DNA from 4 places in the Cellulosimicrobium sp. CpK407 genome. Region 3 is predicted to be linked to each of the others. Evidence: riboswitches for the same ligand, from Rfam matches in the RefSeq annotation. Region 3 holds a riboswitch; each other region holds the start of a gene.
The links. Region 3 has a riboswitch for thiamine pyrophosphate ahead of ABWU78_RS12350 (FAD-dependent oxidoreductase). Riboswitches for the same ligand answer to the same signal wherever they lie in the genome.
Positions count from the first base shown of each region.

Region 1: linked by a shared signal. The riboswitch ahead of ABWU78_RS13360 (thiamine ABC transporter substrate-binding protein) and the one ahead of ABWU78_RS12350 (FAD-dependent oxidoreductase) in region 3 are both predicted to bind thiamine pyrophosphate.
Region 2: linked by a shared signal. The riboswitch ahead of ABWU78_RS15960 (TenA family protein) and the one ahead of ABWU78_RS12350 (FAD-dependent oxidoreductase) in region 3 are both predicted to bind thiamine pyrophosphate.
Region 4: linked by a shared signal. The riboswitch ahead of ABWU78_RS01930 (ECF transporter S component) and the one ahead of ABWU78_RS12350 (FAD-dependent oxidoreductase) in region 3 are both predicted to bind thiamine pyrophosphate.

Region 1 is NZ_JBGNYC010000029.1:24,049-27,988, forward strand. It holds gene ABWU78_RS13350 (ABC transporter permease) at 1-978, opposite strand, end outside; gene ABWU78_RS13355 (ABC transporter ATP-binding protein) at 978-1,868, opposite strand; TPP riboswitch at 2,046-2,150, shown strand; gene ABWU78_RS13360 (thiamine ABC transporter substrate-binding protein) at 2,231-3,331, shown strand; gene ABWU78_RS13365 (ABC transporter permease) at 3,423-3,940, shown strand, end outside.
Region 2 is NZ_JBGNYC010000041.1:32,823-36,762, forward strand. It holds tRNA gene ABWU78_RS15940 (tRNA-Leu) at 1-74, shown strand; gene ABWU78_RS15945 (VOC family protein) at 81-482, opposite strand; gene ABWU78_RS15950 (alpha/beta hydrolase) at 609-1,253, opposite strand; gene ABWU78_RS15955 (VOC family protein) at 1,250-2,176, opposite strand; TPP riboswitch at 2,265-2,389, shown strand; gene ABWU78_RS15960 (TenA family protein) at 2,380-3,132, shown strand; gene ABWU78_RS15965 (helix-turn-helix domain-containing protein) at 3,237-3,725, shown strand; gene ABWU78_RS15970 (DUF6882 domain-containing protein) at 3,850-3,940, shown strand, end outside.
Region 3 is NZ_JBGNYC010000025.1:28,883-32,822, forward strand. It holds gene ABWU78_RS12340 (thiazole synthase) at 2-829, opposite strand; gene thiS (sulfur carrier protein ThiS) at 854-1,087, opposite strand; gene ABWU78_RS12350 (FAD-dependent oxidoreductase) at 1,093-2,490, opposite strand; TPP riboswitch at 2,495-2,574, opposite strand; gene thiE (thiamine phosphate synthase) at 2,626-3,351, shown strand; gene guaA (glutamine-hydrolyzing GMP synthase) at 3,395-3,940, shown strand, end outside.
Region 4 is NZ_JBGNYC010000002.1:172,741-176,680, forward strand. It holds gene ABWU78_RS01925 (Rv2578c family radical SAM protein) at 1-1,643, opposite strand, end outside; TPP riboswitch at 1,827-1,946, shown strand; gene ABWU78_RS01930 (ECF transporter S component) at 2,057-2,782, shown strand; gene ABWU78_RS01935 (ABC transporter ATP-binding protein) at 2,796-3,940, shown strand, end outside.

The DNA of each region.
Region 1 (3,940 bases), on a different contig from region 3:
GACGACCCCGACGACCGCGGCCTGCCCCAGCACCGAGGCGAACACCTGCCCGGGCGACACCCCGACGGCGCGCAGGAGCGCGAGCTCGCGCGTGCGGCGGCGCACGTGCATCGCGAACGTGTTGGTGATGATGAACGTGCCGACGAACAGCGCGAGCCCGGCGAACACGAGCAGGAACGTCGAGACGAAGCCGAGCTGGTCGGCGACGGCGCTGCTCGTCTCGTCGCGCAGCTCCGCGCCCGTCACGGCCTCGGCGCCGTCGGGCAGCGACGTCGCGACGGCGTCGCGCAGCGCCTCGGGCGAGACGCCGTCGGCGGCGTGCAGGGCGATCGACGGCACCATGCCGTCCGGCGCGTACGTCGCGGCCGCGGTCGCCGCGTCGAGCAGGACGATCGTCGCGCCCGCCATGGGCGCGGACAGCGAGAGCTCGCCGACCACGCGCACCGGGCGCACCGCGTCCCCGAGCACGACGTCGGTCGTGTCGCCCACGGCGAGCCCCGACGCCTCGAGCGTCGCGGACTCGAGCGCGACCTCGCCGCCGTTCTCCGGCGCCCGGCCGTCGACCACGCGCGGCCCGCGGTCGCGCGGGTCGTACCCGACCGCCATGCTCGGCGCCTGGGTGCTCAGCACCGCGGTGCCGTCGGCGCCCACCAGGACGGCGGGGCCGCTCACCTCCGCGAGCGCGAGGTCGACGTCGTCGCGCTCGTCGAGCGTGCCGGCCAGGTCGGCCGGGACGAGGCTCCGTGCGCCACCGAGCTGCGCGGACGACGACTCGAGCGCGGACCCGGCGGTGGCGGCGCCGCGCACGTACGCGTCGGCCTGGATCGACGACGCGACGATGCCGTCGAACGTCGACGCGAGCATCGCGCGCAGCGCGAACGTGCCCGTGACGAACGCGACGCCGATCGTCACCGCGAGCACGGACAGCACGAGCTGCGCGCCGTGCGCCCGCACGCCGCGCAGCGCGATCCGGCCCATCATCGGACGGCCGCCGGTTCGTGGGTGACCGGTGCGGCGTGTGCGCCCGCCGACGCCCCCGGCGTGAGGGAACCGAGCGTGTCGAGGACGGCCTGCGGCGTCGGGTCGCGCAGCTCGGTCACGAGGCGCCCGTCCGCGAGGAACAGCACGCGGTGCGCGTACGACGCCGCCGTCGGGTCGTGCGTGACCATGGCGACGGACTGGCCGAGGTCGTCCACCGAGGCGCGCAGGAAGCCGAGCACCTCCGCGGCGGCGCGCGAGTCGAGGTTGCCGGTCGGCTCGTCCGCGAACACGACCGCCGGCCGGGACACGAGCGCCCGCGCGCACGCGACGCGCTGCTGCTGCCCGCCCGAGAGCTCCGCCGGGCGGTGCCCGAGCCGCGGGCGCAGGCCGACGGCGTCGACCACGCGGTCGAACCACTCCCGGTCCACGGGCCGGCGCGCGACGGCGAGCGGGAGCACGATGTTCTCCTCCGCCGTGAGCGTCGGCACGAGGTTGAACGACTGGAAGACGAACCCGATGCGTGTGCGCCGCAGCCGCGTCAGGCGCCGCTCGCTCATCGCCGAGACCGTCTCGCCGTCCACGACGACGGTCCCCGCCGTGGGGGAGTCCAGCCCGGCGAGGCAGTGCATGAGGGTCGACTTGCCCGACCCGGACGGGCCCATGATCGCGGTCAGGCGTCCCCGTTCGAGGTCGACGTCGACGCCGTCCAGGGCGCGGACCGTCGCCTCGCCGCGCCCGTAGGTCTTCACGAGCCCCCGCGCGGTGGCGATCACGGGCCGCTCCGGCGTCGTCCCGGCGTCTCCCGCAGCGCTCTCGGCGTTCTCGGCGTTCTCGGTGGACGTCGCGACGGTCGTCGTCGCACCCGTCGTCCCAGGTCTGCTGCTCATCGGTCCTTCCCCTCCTGCGTCGTCGGCCGGGTGTCCCGGTCCGGTCGTCTCGACCCTCCCGCGGCGGTGCGCCCCGGGGCATCGGGGACCGGCCCGGAACCCCTCCCTGGTCGCCGCGGGGCCGCGCTCAGGGTTCTCTCAGGGGGATTCCCCAGGCGCGGCCCGGTGTAGGCTCGACGGGAACGACAGGGGAGCTCCTGGAGGAGCTGAGAGTGCGGACCACCGCAGACCCTCGAACCTGATCCGGTTAGCACCGGTGGAGGAAGTCGGGAATCTCGATCACCTGCTCGTGCGGTCGCCCGCGCTCGCGGGGCACGGTCGCGCGAGCCGGTGGACCCCTCCTGAACGTCCTGGGAGGACACATGCAGCGCACGACCGCCCGTACCCGCCGGAGCGCCCTCGTCACGGGCGCGGGCACGACCCTCGCCCTCCTCGCCCTCGCCGCGTGCAGTGGCGGCGAGGACGCGACCTCAGGCTCCGGGGGCGACGACACGTCGTCGGGCACCGGGGGCACGGTCACCCTGGTCACCCACGACTCCTTCGCCGTGAGCGACGAGGTGCTCGCCGCGTTCGAGGAGGAGAGCGGGCTCACCGTCGAGCAGGTCGCCCCCGGCGACGGCGGCGCGCTCGTCAACCAGCTGATCCTCACCAAGGACTCGCCGCTGGGCGACGTCGTGTTCGGGATCGACAACACGTTCGCCTCGCGGGCGATCGACGAGGGCGTCCTCGCGCCCTACACGCCGGAGGGCCTGTCCGACTCGGCGGCCTCGTACGCCGTCGGCGACGGCGACGAGCTCACGGCGGTCGACCTCGGCGACGTGTGCGTCAACGTCGACCACGCGTGGTTCGCCGACGCCGGGATCCCGGAGCCCGTCTCGCTCGAGGACCTCGCGAAGCCGGAGTACGAGGACCTCCTCGTCGTGACCAACCCGGCGACGTCGTCGCCCGGTCTCGCGTTCCTCCTCGCGACGATCGGCGCGTTCGGCGAGGACGGCTACGAGGACTACTGGGCCGACCTCCGGGACAACGGCGTCAAGGTCGTCGACGGGTGGTCCGACGCGTATTACGTCGACTTCTCCGGCTCCGAGGGCGCCGGGCCGCGCCCGCTCGTGCTGTCGTACTCGACGTCGCCCGCGTTCACGCTCACCGAGGACGGCTCCGCGTCCACGACCGGCGCGCTGCTCGACACGTGCTTCCGCCAGGTCGAGTACACGGGCGTGCTCGCGAACGCGAAGAACCCCGAGGGCGCGCAGCAGCTCGTCGACTTCCTCGTGAGCGAGGCGTTCCAGGCCGACGTCCCGGAGCAGATGTACATGTACCCCGCCGACGACTCCGTCGCGCTCCCCGACGGCTGGGCCGAGTTCGCCCCGCTCGCCGACGAGCCCTTCGAGGTCGCGCCCGCCGACGTCTCGGCGCACCGCGACGAGTGGATCAAGGCATGGACGGCCACGGTCGTCGACTGACGCCCGGTGCGCGCTGCGTGACCACGCCTCTACCTCGCGAGGTAGAGCCCCGGTCTGCCGAGGTAGAGCCGTGGTCGCGCGAGGTAGAGCCGTGGTGAGGGGTCGGGCGGTCTGGCGGGGCGGCGTCGGACGCGCGGTGCTGTGGGGTCTGGCGGCGGCGGTGCCGCTCGCGTTCCTCGGGGTGTTCTTCGCGTGGCCGGTCGTCACGCTCGTGGCGCGCGGGTTCGTCGGGGACGACGGCGGCCTCGACCTCTCGGGGTTCGCGGAGGTGTTCTCGCAGCCGCGGACGTGGCGGATCCTCGGCCTCACGCTCTGGCAGGCGGTGCTCGGCACGACGTTCTCGGTGCTGCTCGGCGTGCCCGGCGCGTACGTGCTGTACCGGTGCCGGTTCCCCGGGCGGCGGGTCGTGCGCGCGCTCGTCACGGTGCCGTTCGTGCTCCCGACCGTCGTCGTCGGCGTCGCGTTCCGGTCGCTGCTCGTGCAGGGCGGCCCGCTCGGGTTCCTGCGGCTCGACGAGACGTTCGCGGCGATCGTCGTCGCGCTCGTGTTCTTCAACTACTCGGTCGTCGTGCGCACGGTCGGCGGGCTGTGGGAGCACCTCGACCCGCG
Region 2 (3,940 bases), on a different contig from region 3:
GCCCCCATGGCCCAACTGGCAGAGGCGGCCGGCTTAAACCCGGCGTGTTCCGGGTTCGAGTCCCGGTGGGGGCACCGACGTCACGAGAGCCCGGTCGGGCCCTCGGGCTCGGGCGGCGGCGCGGCCTCCTGGCCGAGGATCACGACGGTGCCGTCCGGGTCCTGCACGCGCGCGACGCGCTCGCCCCACGGCTGGTCCGTGGGCGGCTGGAGCACCGGCACTCCGGCCGCGGCGAGGTGCTCGACGGCCCGGTCGCAGTCGTCGACGTACACCCACAGCGCGGTGCGCGCGACGCCGGCGGGCATCGTGCCGTCGTCGAGCCCGATCCCGAGCGGCGAGCCGCCGACGTGCACGCTCACGTACACGGGCGCGCCCTCGTCGGGGAAGGCGTACTCGACGGTCCCGCGCAGCAGGTCGCGGTAGAAGACGAGCGACCGCTCCACGTCGGCCACGGAGAGGATCGGGAAGAGGCTGCGGAACATCGGCCTGGCTCCTCGGTGCGCACGGGTGGGTGCTCCCATCGTGCGCGCCCGGCGTCGGGTGCGCTCCCCGGGCCGGGCCGGGCCGGGCCGGGCCGCCGCCGTCGGGTCGGCCGCCCGCGCCTGCGGTCAGGCGGCGGTCCGCCCCAGGGCGTCGTCGAGGAACGCGCGGACGTCGGCGAGCTCGCGCGCGTCGATGCCGTGCGCGAGGCCGGGGTAGACGCGCTCGACGAGCGTCGTGCGGCCCGGCAACCACGCGGTCGTCCGCTCGATCGCGTGCGGCGCGATGACGCGGTCCTCGGCCCCGCGGCCCCAGAACACGGGCGGCCGGGACGCGGCGAGAGCGGCGTCCGCGGGCTGCTCCGCGGCCTGGACGAACCCGCCGAGGACGACGGTCGCCGCCACGCGCTCGGGGCGCGTGCGCAGGAGCTGGGTCGCCATGAGCCCGCCCTGGGAGAACCCGACGGGGACGACCGGCCGGTCGGTGCCGAGCTCGGCGTCGACCCACGCCCAGACGGCCTCGGTCGCGCGCGCCACGGACTCCGGGTCGGGGTCGCCCGGCGTGACGATCGGGAACCACGCGAAGCCGCCGTGGGGGAGAGGGAGCGGGGCGCGCAGCGAGACCCACGGCGCGCCCAGGTGCGGGCCGAGGCCCGCGAGGTCGTGCTCGTGCGAGCCGTACCCGTGCAGCAGCACGACGACGGGCCCCGCGGCGGGCTGTCCTGCCGGGCCCGGGTCGGGGCGGACGGCGACGAGCGCGGTGGCCGCGCTCATCGCGCCAGGAGCTCGTCGGTCGTCGTGCCGGGCACGGCCAGCGTGACGCGCGTGCCCCACGGGTCGTGCACGACGACGGAGCGGCCGTCGTCGGCGTGCTGCAGGCCGCGGGCCCGCAGGCGGGCGACGAGCGCGTCGAGGTCGTCGCGACCGGGGACGGTGACCGCGACGTCGCCGAGCCCGAGGCTCGCGGCGCGCGGGCCGGCGCCGGCGCTGTTCCAGACGTTCATCGCGACGTGGTGGTGGTACCCGCCGGCGGACGCGAACAGGGCGCCGCTGTACTCGGTGACCGTGGCCTCGAACCCGACGGCGTCGACGTAGAAGTCGCGCGCGGTCGCGATGTCGCCGACCTGGAGATGGACGTGCCCCACCCGCCCGGCGAGCGCGGGCCCGGCGTCGAACGTCTCCTGGTCGAGGTGCGTGCGCAGGTACGCGTTCGGGTCCAGGTACTCGGTCGCCATGACGATCTGGCCGCGCTCGCGCACCCACGTCTCGCGGGGGCGGTCGGTGTACAGCTCGACCCCGTTCCCCTCGGGGTCGGTGAAGTAGAACGCCTCGCTGACGAGGTGGTCGCTCGACCCGACGAACGCCCCGCGACGGTCCTGCGCGGCCCGGTAGACGGTCGCGGCGAGGCTCGCGGCGTCGTCGAACAGGAACGCGGTGTGGAACAGGCCGGCCTGACGCCGGTCGACGGCGGGCAGACCGGGCGTGTGCACGAGGCGCAGCATGGGCGTCGTGCCGCGGCCGAGGACGCGGTGCACCTCGGTGCCGCGCGAGCGCTCCTCGAGCGGGGCCAGCGCGAACGCGCCCGTGTAGTAGGACGTCATCTGCTCGAGGTCGCCGACGCGCAGCGTGACGGCGTCCATGCTCGTGGACGGGGACAGGAGGCGGTCGGTCGGCGCGCCCGGGGTGCTCGTGGTCATGTCTGCTCCAACTGTTGTCGCTACAACTATATTCCACCACGCCGTCGGGCGGTCCCGACACGCGGGGCGCTTCCTTGCTAGGGTCGCCGCGAACCACGCGGGGCGTCCCGCCCGGGCGACCGGGCCGAGGGACTGAGACGAGCGGTACGGCCGCCCGGACCCGTCGAACCTGATCTCGCTAGCACGAGCGGAGGAACGTGGGCATGACGACGCCTGCTGCCATCACCCTGAACCCTGTCCTCGCGGACGACCCGACCGCGCTCGTCCGGCCGGGGGAGACCGGCTTCACGGTCGACCTCGCGCGCCGGTACGCGCACCTCTTCGACGAGTTCTACGACCACCCGTTCCTCGCCGGGCTGCGCGACGGGTCGGTCGAGCCGGACGCGGTGCGGCACTACGTCGGCCAGGACCACCAGTACCTCACGGCGTACCTGCGCTGCTACGGGCTCGGCATGGCGCTCGCGCCGGACCGCGAGTGGGCCGCGTACTTCCACGAGAAGGCCGGGTTCCTGCTCGACGACGAGTCGCACGCCCACCACGCGATGTGCGACTTCCTCGGCGTGGCCTACGAGGACGCGCAGACGAACCGCCTCGCCCCGAGCGCGCAGGCGTACGTCGACCACATGCTCGCCGCGGGCCGCGACTCGCTCGGCGTGCTGCTCGCCGCCCTCCTGCCGTGCCCGTGGACCTACATCTGGTCGGCGCGGCGGTTCTGGCTCGCCGAGCGCGAGACGACGCCCGGCGCGATCGGGGACGACCACCCGCTCGCGGGCTGGTGGGAGTTCTACGCCGCCGAGCGCACCGAGGGGGTCCTGGCCGACCTGCGCGAGCGGCTCGACGCGCTCGCCGCCGACGCGGGCGAGGCGGAGCGCGCCCGCATGGAGCGCGCGTTCGAGCTGAGCTGCCGCCACGAGATCCGGTTCTGGCAGATGGCGTGGTCGCTCGAGCGGTGGTGACGTCCCTCCCGGACCGGTGAGCGCCCGACGTCGGGCCTTACGCCAGGAGCAGATCCTCGCCCGGGTGCCTCGGCACCCGGGCGGGGCGCGGGTAGCGTGACCGCATGGACGCGACGAGCGCGGTGCCGAACGCAGGGCCGAGCGGAGTGCCGGGCGGAGTGCCGGCGAGCCCCCGGTCCCGGGAGGGCGGTCGGCCGGAACCGCTCCTGCGCCACGTGATCGGCGGCATCCTCCGACGGGCCCGGCTCGCGCAGGGTCGGACGCTCGTCGACGTCGCGGCTGCCGCACGGGTCTCGACCGCTTACCTGTCCGAGGTGGAGCGCGGCCGTAAGGAGGCGTCGTCCGAGGTCCTGGCCGCCGTCTGCGGCGCCCTCGGCCTGCGCCTCGTGGACCTCGTGGCTCGCACGGGGGAGGAGCTGCGCCCGCTCGCCCCCGTGCGCGTGCTCTCCTCCGTCCGGGAGCGCGGTGCGCTCTCCGCGCCGCGGGACCCCGCACCCGCCAGCGAACCCGTGCGCGACCTCCCGGTCGCGCGCACGACGCTCGCGGCGCGGGCGACCGTGCGCGCCGCCGACGTGCTGCTCCTCGCGGCCTGACTCCCGCGGGGCCGGCCGCACCGGCTGACGCGCGGCCGGCACGGGGCCCGCACCTGGCCGGCTCCTGGTCGGCACCGCGTGTCGCGCCCCGGCGCGGCGCGGCGGGCGCCGCTACCGTCGAGGGATGACGGAGCCGCAGACCGCGCACGGCACGGCAGAGCAGACCGCCCCGGCCCTCCAGGAGCTCGTCGACGACGCCGCGTTCCTCTCGCACG
Region 3 (3,940 bases):
GTCAGAGGGCGAGGTCGAGGCGGCCCTGGGGGGACGAGCTCGCGAGGGCGCCCTCGCGGCGGGGAATGCGGCCGGCACCGGCGGCGAGGCGGCCCGACTCGACGGCGAGGCGCATCGCGTGCGCCATGCGGACCGGGTCGGCGGCGCGCGTGACGGCGGTCGCGAGCAGGACGCCGGCGCACCCGAGCTCCATGGCCTGCGCGGCGTCGGACGCCGTGCCGATCCCCGCGTCGAGGATCACGGGCACGCGCGCGGCGGCGGCGATCGCCTCGATGTTGCGGGGGTTGAGGATGCCGAGGCCGGTGCCGATCGGCGCGCCGAGCGGCATGACGGCGGCGCACCCGACGTCCTCGAGCCGGCGCGCGAGGATCGGGTCGTCGTTCGTGTAGGGCAGCACGACGAACCCGTCGCGCACGAGCTGCTCGGCCGCCTCGACGAGGCCGACGGGGTCGGGCAGGAGCGTGACGTCGTCGGCGATCACCTCGAGCTTGACCCACTCGGTGCCGCACGCCTCGCGCGCGAGGTGCGCGGTGAGCACGGCCTCGCGCACCGAGAAGCACCCGGCCGTGTTGGGCAGCGCCCGGATGCCGAGGCGCGCGAGGAGCGCCCAGATCCCGGCGTCGGGGGAGGCCACGCCACCGGCGCGCACGGCGACGCGGCGCATCGCGACGGTCGTCAGTGCGGTGCCCGAGGCGACGAGCGCGTCCTCGAGCGTGAGCAGGTTCGCCGCCCCGCCGGTGCCCATGACGAGGCGGGACCCGATCGTCGTGCCGGCGACGACGAGCGGGTCGCCGCCGTTCGACGGTCGGTGCGCGGGCGCGGGGGACATGTCGGTCGTGGTCACGGGTCCTCCTCAGCCGCCCTGGACGGCGGTCACGATCTCGATGCGGTCACCCGGCGCGACGACGGTCGTCGCCCACGAGCCGCGCGGCACGACGGCGTCGTCCACCGCGACGGCGACACCCTGCGGCGTCCCGTCGGCGACGTACGCGGGCACGAGCGCCGCGACGAGCTGCTCGAGGTGCACGGGGGCGTCGAGCGGGTACGGCTCGCCGTTGACGAGCGCGGTCGGAGCAGGTCGGGTCACGGAGATCACCTCGGTGTCGTCAGGGAGAACGCGGCGGACCGGACGGTGCCGAACCCGGGGTCGCTCCCCAGGTCGGGCCCGCCGTGGGGAGCGACCCCGGGTTCGGCGAAGCGGTCGGTGCGGGTAGGGGCGAGGGCGGCCGCGACGGTGGGCGGGAGCGCGGCACCCGTGAGCCCGGCCATCACCGCGTCGGCGGTGAGCGGCGCGAGCAGGATGCCGTTGCGGCCGTGCCCCGTCGCGAGGTGCAGCCCCGGGACGGCGGTCGGGCCGACGAGCGGCAGGTTGTCCGGCGTCGCGGGGCGCGCCCGGGGCGTCACGTCGACGAGCGCGGCCTCGTCGATCCCGGGCAGCAGGGCGCGCGCGTCGCGCAGCAGGGCGAAGACGCCGCCCGCGGTCGCGCGGCGGTCGTCGGGGTTCTCCTCGGTGGTCGCGCCGACGACGACCTCCCGGTGACCCGCGACGCCGCGACCCTGCCCGTCCGGGACCGGGTCGCGCGGCACGACGTACACGGGTCGCCCCTGCACGACCCCGCGCACCACGTGCTCCAGCGCGAGGTCCGGCCCGGCGTCGAGCCTCAACGTCTGCCCCTTGACCGGCCGGGTCGGCACGACGACGCCCGGCACGTCCGCGAGGAGCGCCCCGGACTCCCAGCCCGCCGCGACGACGACCGCACCCGCCGCGTGGAGCCGGCCCGCGTCGTCGTGCACGCCTACGACCCGCCCGGCCCGGCCGAGCGCGAGCCGCGTCGCGGACGCCCGCACGACGACGGCGCCCACCGCGGATCCGGTGCCCGACCCCGCGAGCGTCCCCGGCCCGGTGCCCGCTCCGGTGCCGCCACCGACCAGGCCGCGCAGCCCGCCGAGCAGGGCGGCGTGCACCGCGCGCGGGTCGACCGCGTGGTCGTCCGGCGCCCAGGCGGCGCCCGCGACCCGCGGGCCGAGATACGGCTCGCGCCGACGGGCGTCGGCGACGGTGAGCTCGCGCGAGGCGAGGCCGTGCTCCGCGTGGAGGGCGAGGACACGACGGAGCAGCGCGAGGTCGTCGGCGTCGTAGGCGAGCGTGAGGGTGCCCGCGGTCCGCAGACCGACGTCGGCCCCGGTCGCGGCGCGCAGGTCGGCGGCGAACCCCGGCCACGCCGTGGCGGCGGCGAGGTGCAGGCGCAGTGCCGCGTCCTCGCCGAAGTCGGCCTCCGTGACGGGGGCGAGCATCCCGGCCGCGGCGTGCGTCGCGCCGTCGCCCGGCGCCGGGTCCAGCACCGTGACCGACAGACCGGCGCGCGCGGCGCGCCACGCCACGGCGAGCCCCACGATCCCGCCGCCCACGACGACGACGTCGCGCGCGCCGTCGGGCACGGCAGGGCCGGCTCCCGGCGGGCGGGGCCCGGGACGGACAGGGGTGTGCATGCGCGCTCCCTTCGCTGGCATGACCCAGATCAGGTTCGACGGTCGGCTCCGACGCCCTCTCAGCCCCGTGCGGGGCTCCCGTGCTGTCGGCCACAGTACCCGCGTGCGGGAGCGGGCGCGGCTAGGCTCCGGCGGGTGAGCACCGAGACCTTCGCCACGCCCGCGAACCGCGCCGTGCCGGCTGCGGACGACGCGCGGGCCCGGCTCGCCGACGCACGCCTCTACCTGTGCTCCGACGCGCGCGAGGAGCGCGGCGACCTCGAGGACTTCCTGCGGGCGGCGCTCGCGGGCGGGGTCGACGTCGTCCAGCTCCGCGACAAGACGCTCGACGCGGCGCGCGAGCTCGAGCTCCAGGAGCTCGTCGCACGGGTCGCGACGGAGCACGGCGCCCTGTGGGCCGTGAACGACCGGGCCGACGTGGCGGCGCTCACCGGTGCACCCGTCGTCCACATGGGTCAGGGCGACCTGCCGGTCTCCGCGGTGCGATCCCTGCTCGGGGCCGCGCCGGTGCTCGGCCGGTCCACCCACTCGGCCGACCAGGCGGCCGCGGCCGAGGCCGACCCGGACGTCGACTACTTCTGCGTAGGCCCCCTCTGGGCGACGCCGACGAAGCCGGGGCGCGTCGCGGTCGGGCTCGACCTGCTGCGCGACGTCGCCGCGACCCGGCCCACGACGCCCTGGTTCGCGATCGGCGGGATCGACGCGGAGCGGCTGGACGCGGTCCTCGACGCCGGGGCGACCCGCGTCGTCGTCGTGCGGGCGATCACGCAGGCGCCAGACCCGGAGGCCGCCGCCCGGGCGCTGCGCGGGCGGGTCGCCGAGCGAGCGGCCGAGCGCGCCGCCGAACCCACCGGCGCCTGAGACGCGGGACGGGACCGCGCCGCGCGGCGACTATCCTGGAGCCGTGACGTCACCCGCCACCGCTCCCGACACCCCCACCACCGCCGAGGTCGCCGCGACCCCGCGCCCCGTGCTCGTCGTCGACTTCGGCGCCCAGTACGCGCAGCTCATCGCGCGCCGCGTGCGCGAGGCCAAGGTTTACTCCGAGATCGTGCCGCACACCTTCACGGTCGAGCAGATGCTCGCGAAGGACCCGGTGGCGATCATCCTCTCCGGCGGGCCGTCGTCGGTGTACGCGACCGGCGCGCCGTTCGTCGACCCGGCGCTGTTCGAGGCCGGCGTGCCCGTCATGGGCATCTGCTACGGCTTCCAGGCCATGGCCAAGGCGCTCGGCGGCGAGGTCGCCCAGACGGGCCTGCGCGAGTACGGCGGCACCGAGGTCGAGGTGTGCGCCGCGGGCGTCCTGCTCGACGGCACGCCGGAGCACCAGACCACGTGGATGAGCCACGGCGACGCGGTGCACCGCGCGCCCGAGGGCTTCGAGGTCCTCGCGACGTCGTCGGGCTCGCCGGTCGCCGCGTTCGAGGACCGCGAGCGTCGCCTCTACGGC
Region 4 (3,940 bases), on a different contig from region 3:
ACTCCCCCGCCGACGACGTCCAGACCCCCGCCGTCCACCGGCATGCCCGCGAGCGCGCCGCCGTGGCCACGCCGGTCGGATTCCTGAGGCGACCCGGCGAGGCTCCCCCTCGGGTAGGCGCCGTCCGCCGGCGGCCCCGGGTCGCGGTGACCGTCCCCGAGACCGCCGAGCTCGCCCCGGCGGTACCGCCCCTCGACGCCCGCGGGACCGCGGTGGCCGGACACCGCGAAGCCGCGCGCCTCGAGCATCGGGCGCACGCGGTCCCACAGCCACGAGCGGTACGCCTTCGAGGCGTACGCGCCACGGGCGTAGACCCGCTCGTAGCCGGGGACGAGCTGCGGGTGCTCGCGCGCGAGCCAACCGAGGTACCACTCGCGCGTCCCGGGCTTGAGGTGCAGCGGCAGCACGGTGACCCCCGTGGCCCCGGCGTCCTTCACGGCGTCGAGCAGGTCTGTCAGCGCGTGCGTGGAGTCGGTGAGCCACGGCAGCACGGGCGCGACCATGACGCCGCACGGCAGGCCCGCCTCGCGGACCGCGCGGATCAGGTCGAGGCGGGCGCGCGGCGAGGGCGTGCCGGGTTCGACGCTCGCCTGGAGCGTCGGGTCCAGCAGCGCGAGCGAGACGCCGATCCCGACCTCGACGCGCGAGGCGGCGTCGGCGAGGAGCGGCAGGTCGCGGCGCAGGAGCGTGCCCTTGGTGAGGACCGATAGGGGCGTGCCGGAGCCCGCGAGCGCGTCGATGATGCCCGGCATGAGGCGGTAGCGCCCCTCGGCCCGCTGGTAGGGGTCCGTGTTCGTGCCGAGCGCGACGGGCTCGCGACCCCACGACGCGCGGGCGAGCTCGGCGCGCAGCACCTCGTCGACGTTCACCTTGACCACGACCTCGCGGTCGAAGTCGTCGCCCGCGTCGAGGTCGAGGTACTGGTGGGTGGGCCGGGCGAAGCAGTTGTGGCTCACGACCCCGGCGGCGACGAAGTCCCGCGTCCCGGTGGTGATGTCGACGAGCTCGGTCTCCTCCCCCGGCCCGTCGAGCGCCTCGAGCGAGTCGACGCGCAGCGCCTCGTCGCCCGTGACGTCCCGGCCCTCGAGCGCGACCCGGCCGCCCGCGAGCGCAGCCGCCCCCGGGCCGACGAGGACGTCGCCCAGCGCCAGGTGGGCGCGGCGCCCGGCCCCGCCGACGACATGGCGCCAGCCCCGTTCGGTGAGGAACCGGTGGTCACCGCTCGCGACGAGGCGCGTGCCGTCCGCGAGGGTCACGCGGTACGCGCGCTTGCGGGTGGTCCAGCGGTCGAGCACGCGCGTGCGCACGTAGCGCCGGTAGGCGCCGTGCGGCGCGGTCCCCACGATCTCGTCGCCGACCCGCAGCTCGCCGATCGGTCGCTGCGTGCCGTCGGCGAGCAGCACCGGGGTGGACGGCGCGAGGCAGTAGGAGCAGGCGTGGCTGCACCCGCGGTACGGGTTGACCGTCCAGCGGAACGGCATGCGCGACATCGCCGGGACCTTCGACAGCGCGCTCTTGGCCGTCACCTCGTGGAACGTGATGCCCGCGAAGTCGGGCGTGCGCACGCTGCGCACGAGGCCCGCCCGCTCCAGCCCCGGGAGAGCGCCGTCGTCCGCGCCGAGCGCTTGTCCGTCCCACCTCACCCGCACATTCGAACAGGTGTTCGATCTCCAGGTCAAGCCCCGCGGTCCTCCCCGGGGGACGCCTGCTCCGCGTCAGCGGCGACCCGCACCCTGCGCAGGGCCGGTGCACGGGCGGCCCAGGGCCCGTCCCGCGGGCTGAGACGCCGGGATTGTCCGCGTGGCCCCGAGGGCCTAGGGTCGGGCCGAACGCCCCCGGGGAGCGCACGAGCGCTGAGAGTGCAGGCCGGACACCCGTCCCACCTGCAGACCCGTGGAACCTGATCTGGTTCGTACCAGCGAAGGGAGCAGGGCCGACGTCACCGTCCCCTGCGCGCTCGTGCCCGTGCGCCCCGCACGCGGCCGGGCGCGCCGGGCCCGGCGGTGGCGCGCCGTCGTGCACCCCTCGCCCCGGGGGCCCGACGGAGGGAACCCGCATGGCCGAGCCCCGCACCACCCCGCAGCAGGCGACCCCGACCGCCGCCGCACCCACCGACCAGCCGCCCACCGGATCGGCCGGCGTGCCGGCCGACCGGTCGGCCGGCGGGGTGCCCGGTCTCGCGGTCCGCCCGACCGGGCGCCCCGCACGGCGCCGCGGGCTGACGCTCCACGAGACGGTGCTCGTCGCCGTCCTCGGCGTCGTCTTCGGGTTCGTGTACTGGGCGTTCGTCCAGCTCTGGGCCCCGCTCCAGCTCGCGATGGGCCCCCTCGCGGACCTCGCCGCGAACGTCCTCGCGGGCGCGTGGATCGTCGTCGGCCCGCTCGCCACGTACATCGTGCGCAAGCCGGGGGTCGGCATCCTTGCCGAGACCCTCGCCGCGCTCGTCGAGGTCGTCTTCCTCGCGTCCCCCGCGGGGCCGCTGCTGCTCGTCGTGGGCCTGGTCCAGGGCGTCGGCGCCGAGCTGCCGTTCGCGCTCACGCGCTACCGCCGGTTCGGATGGTGGGTCTTCGTCGCGTCGGGCGTGAGCGCGGCCCTCGTCACGTTCGCCTTCAACGCCGTGCGCTTCGGCTGGATCGGTCAGGACTACGCGATGCTCCGGCTCGGGATCCAGGTCGTGTCGTGCGTTGTGCTGTGCGGCCTCGCGGCCCGCCTCCTCGGCGACGCCCTCGCCCGCACGGGCGCCCTCGACGCGTTCGCGATCGGCGCGGCCCGCCGTGGGTGAGGCGACCGCGCACGTGGCTGACGTGACCGCGCACGCGCGCGACGCTGTCACCGCCGCCGACGTGACCGTGCACCTCGGGCACCACGGCACCCGGGTGCTCGACGGCGTCGACGTCACCGTCCCGGCCGGGACGAGCCTGCTGGTCCTCGGCCCGTCCGGGTGCGGGAAGTCGACCCTCCTGCGCGCGCTGGTCGGCGTCGTCCCGCACACCCTCCCGGGCGTCGTCCTGGGCGGCCTCCGCGTGACCGGCGCCGACCCGCGCGAGGTGCCGCCGCCCGTGCTCGCCGCCCGCGTGGGCCTCGTCCAGCAGCGGCCCGGCGACCAGCTCTGCCTGGCGCGCGTGGACGAGGAGCTGCGGTTCGCGCTCGAGAACCGTGGCGCCGACCCCCGCACCACGGACGCCCGCGCGACCGCGGCGCTCGCCGCCGTCGGCGCCGCGCACCTGCACGACCGCGCGACCCACGCGCTGTCGGGCGGCGAGGCGCAGCGCGTCGCGGTCGCCGCGGCGCTCGTCGCCGAGCCGGAGCTCCTCGTCCTCGACGAGCCCACCGCGCTGCTGGACCCCGCCGCCGCCCACGACGTCGGGGCCCTCGTCGCCGGCCTCGCGCGCCGCCCCGGACCCGACGGCGGCGACGACGCCGCGCGGCGGCACCGCTCGGTCGTGCTCGTCGAGCACCGCCTGGACGACCTGGGCACGCTGCCGGACGCGACCCTGGTCCTCGGGCGCGACGGCAGGGTCGTCGCGCACGGCCCCACCGACCGCGTCCTGCGCGAGCACGCGCACGACCTCTCCGGGCTGGGGTGCTGGCTACCCCTCGCCGTCCGCCTCGAGCAGGCGGGCGCCCCGGGGCCGCTCGGCTCTCCCGAGACCGACGACTGGCTGGTCGACCTCGCGCGGTCCTCGCCCGCGCGCCCCACGACCACGGACCCGGCCGCGACCCCGGCCGGCGCGGCGCGCCCCGTGGCGCTCCGGGCCCGTGGCCTCGCCGTCCACCGGGGTGGACTCCGCGCGGGGCGGTCCCGGCACGGCGGCCCGGCCGTCGTGCGCGACGTGGACCTCGACGTCCGCGCGGGCGAGGTGCTCGCCGTCGTCGGTCCCAACGGGGGCGGCAAGTCGACGCTCCTGCGCGGCCTGGCCGGGCTCGAGCGCACCACGGG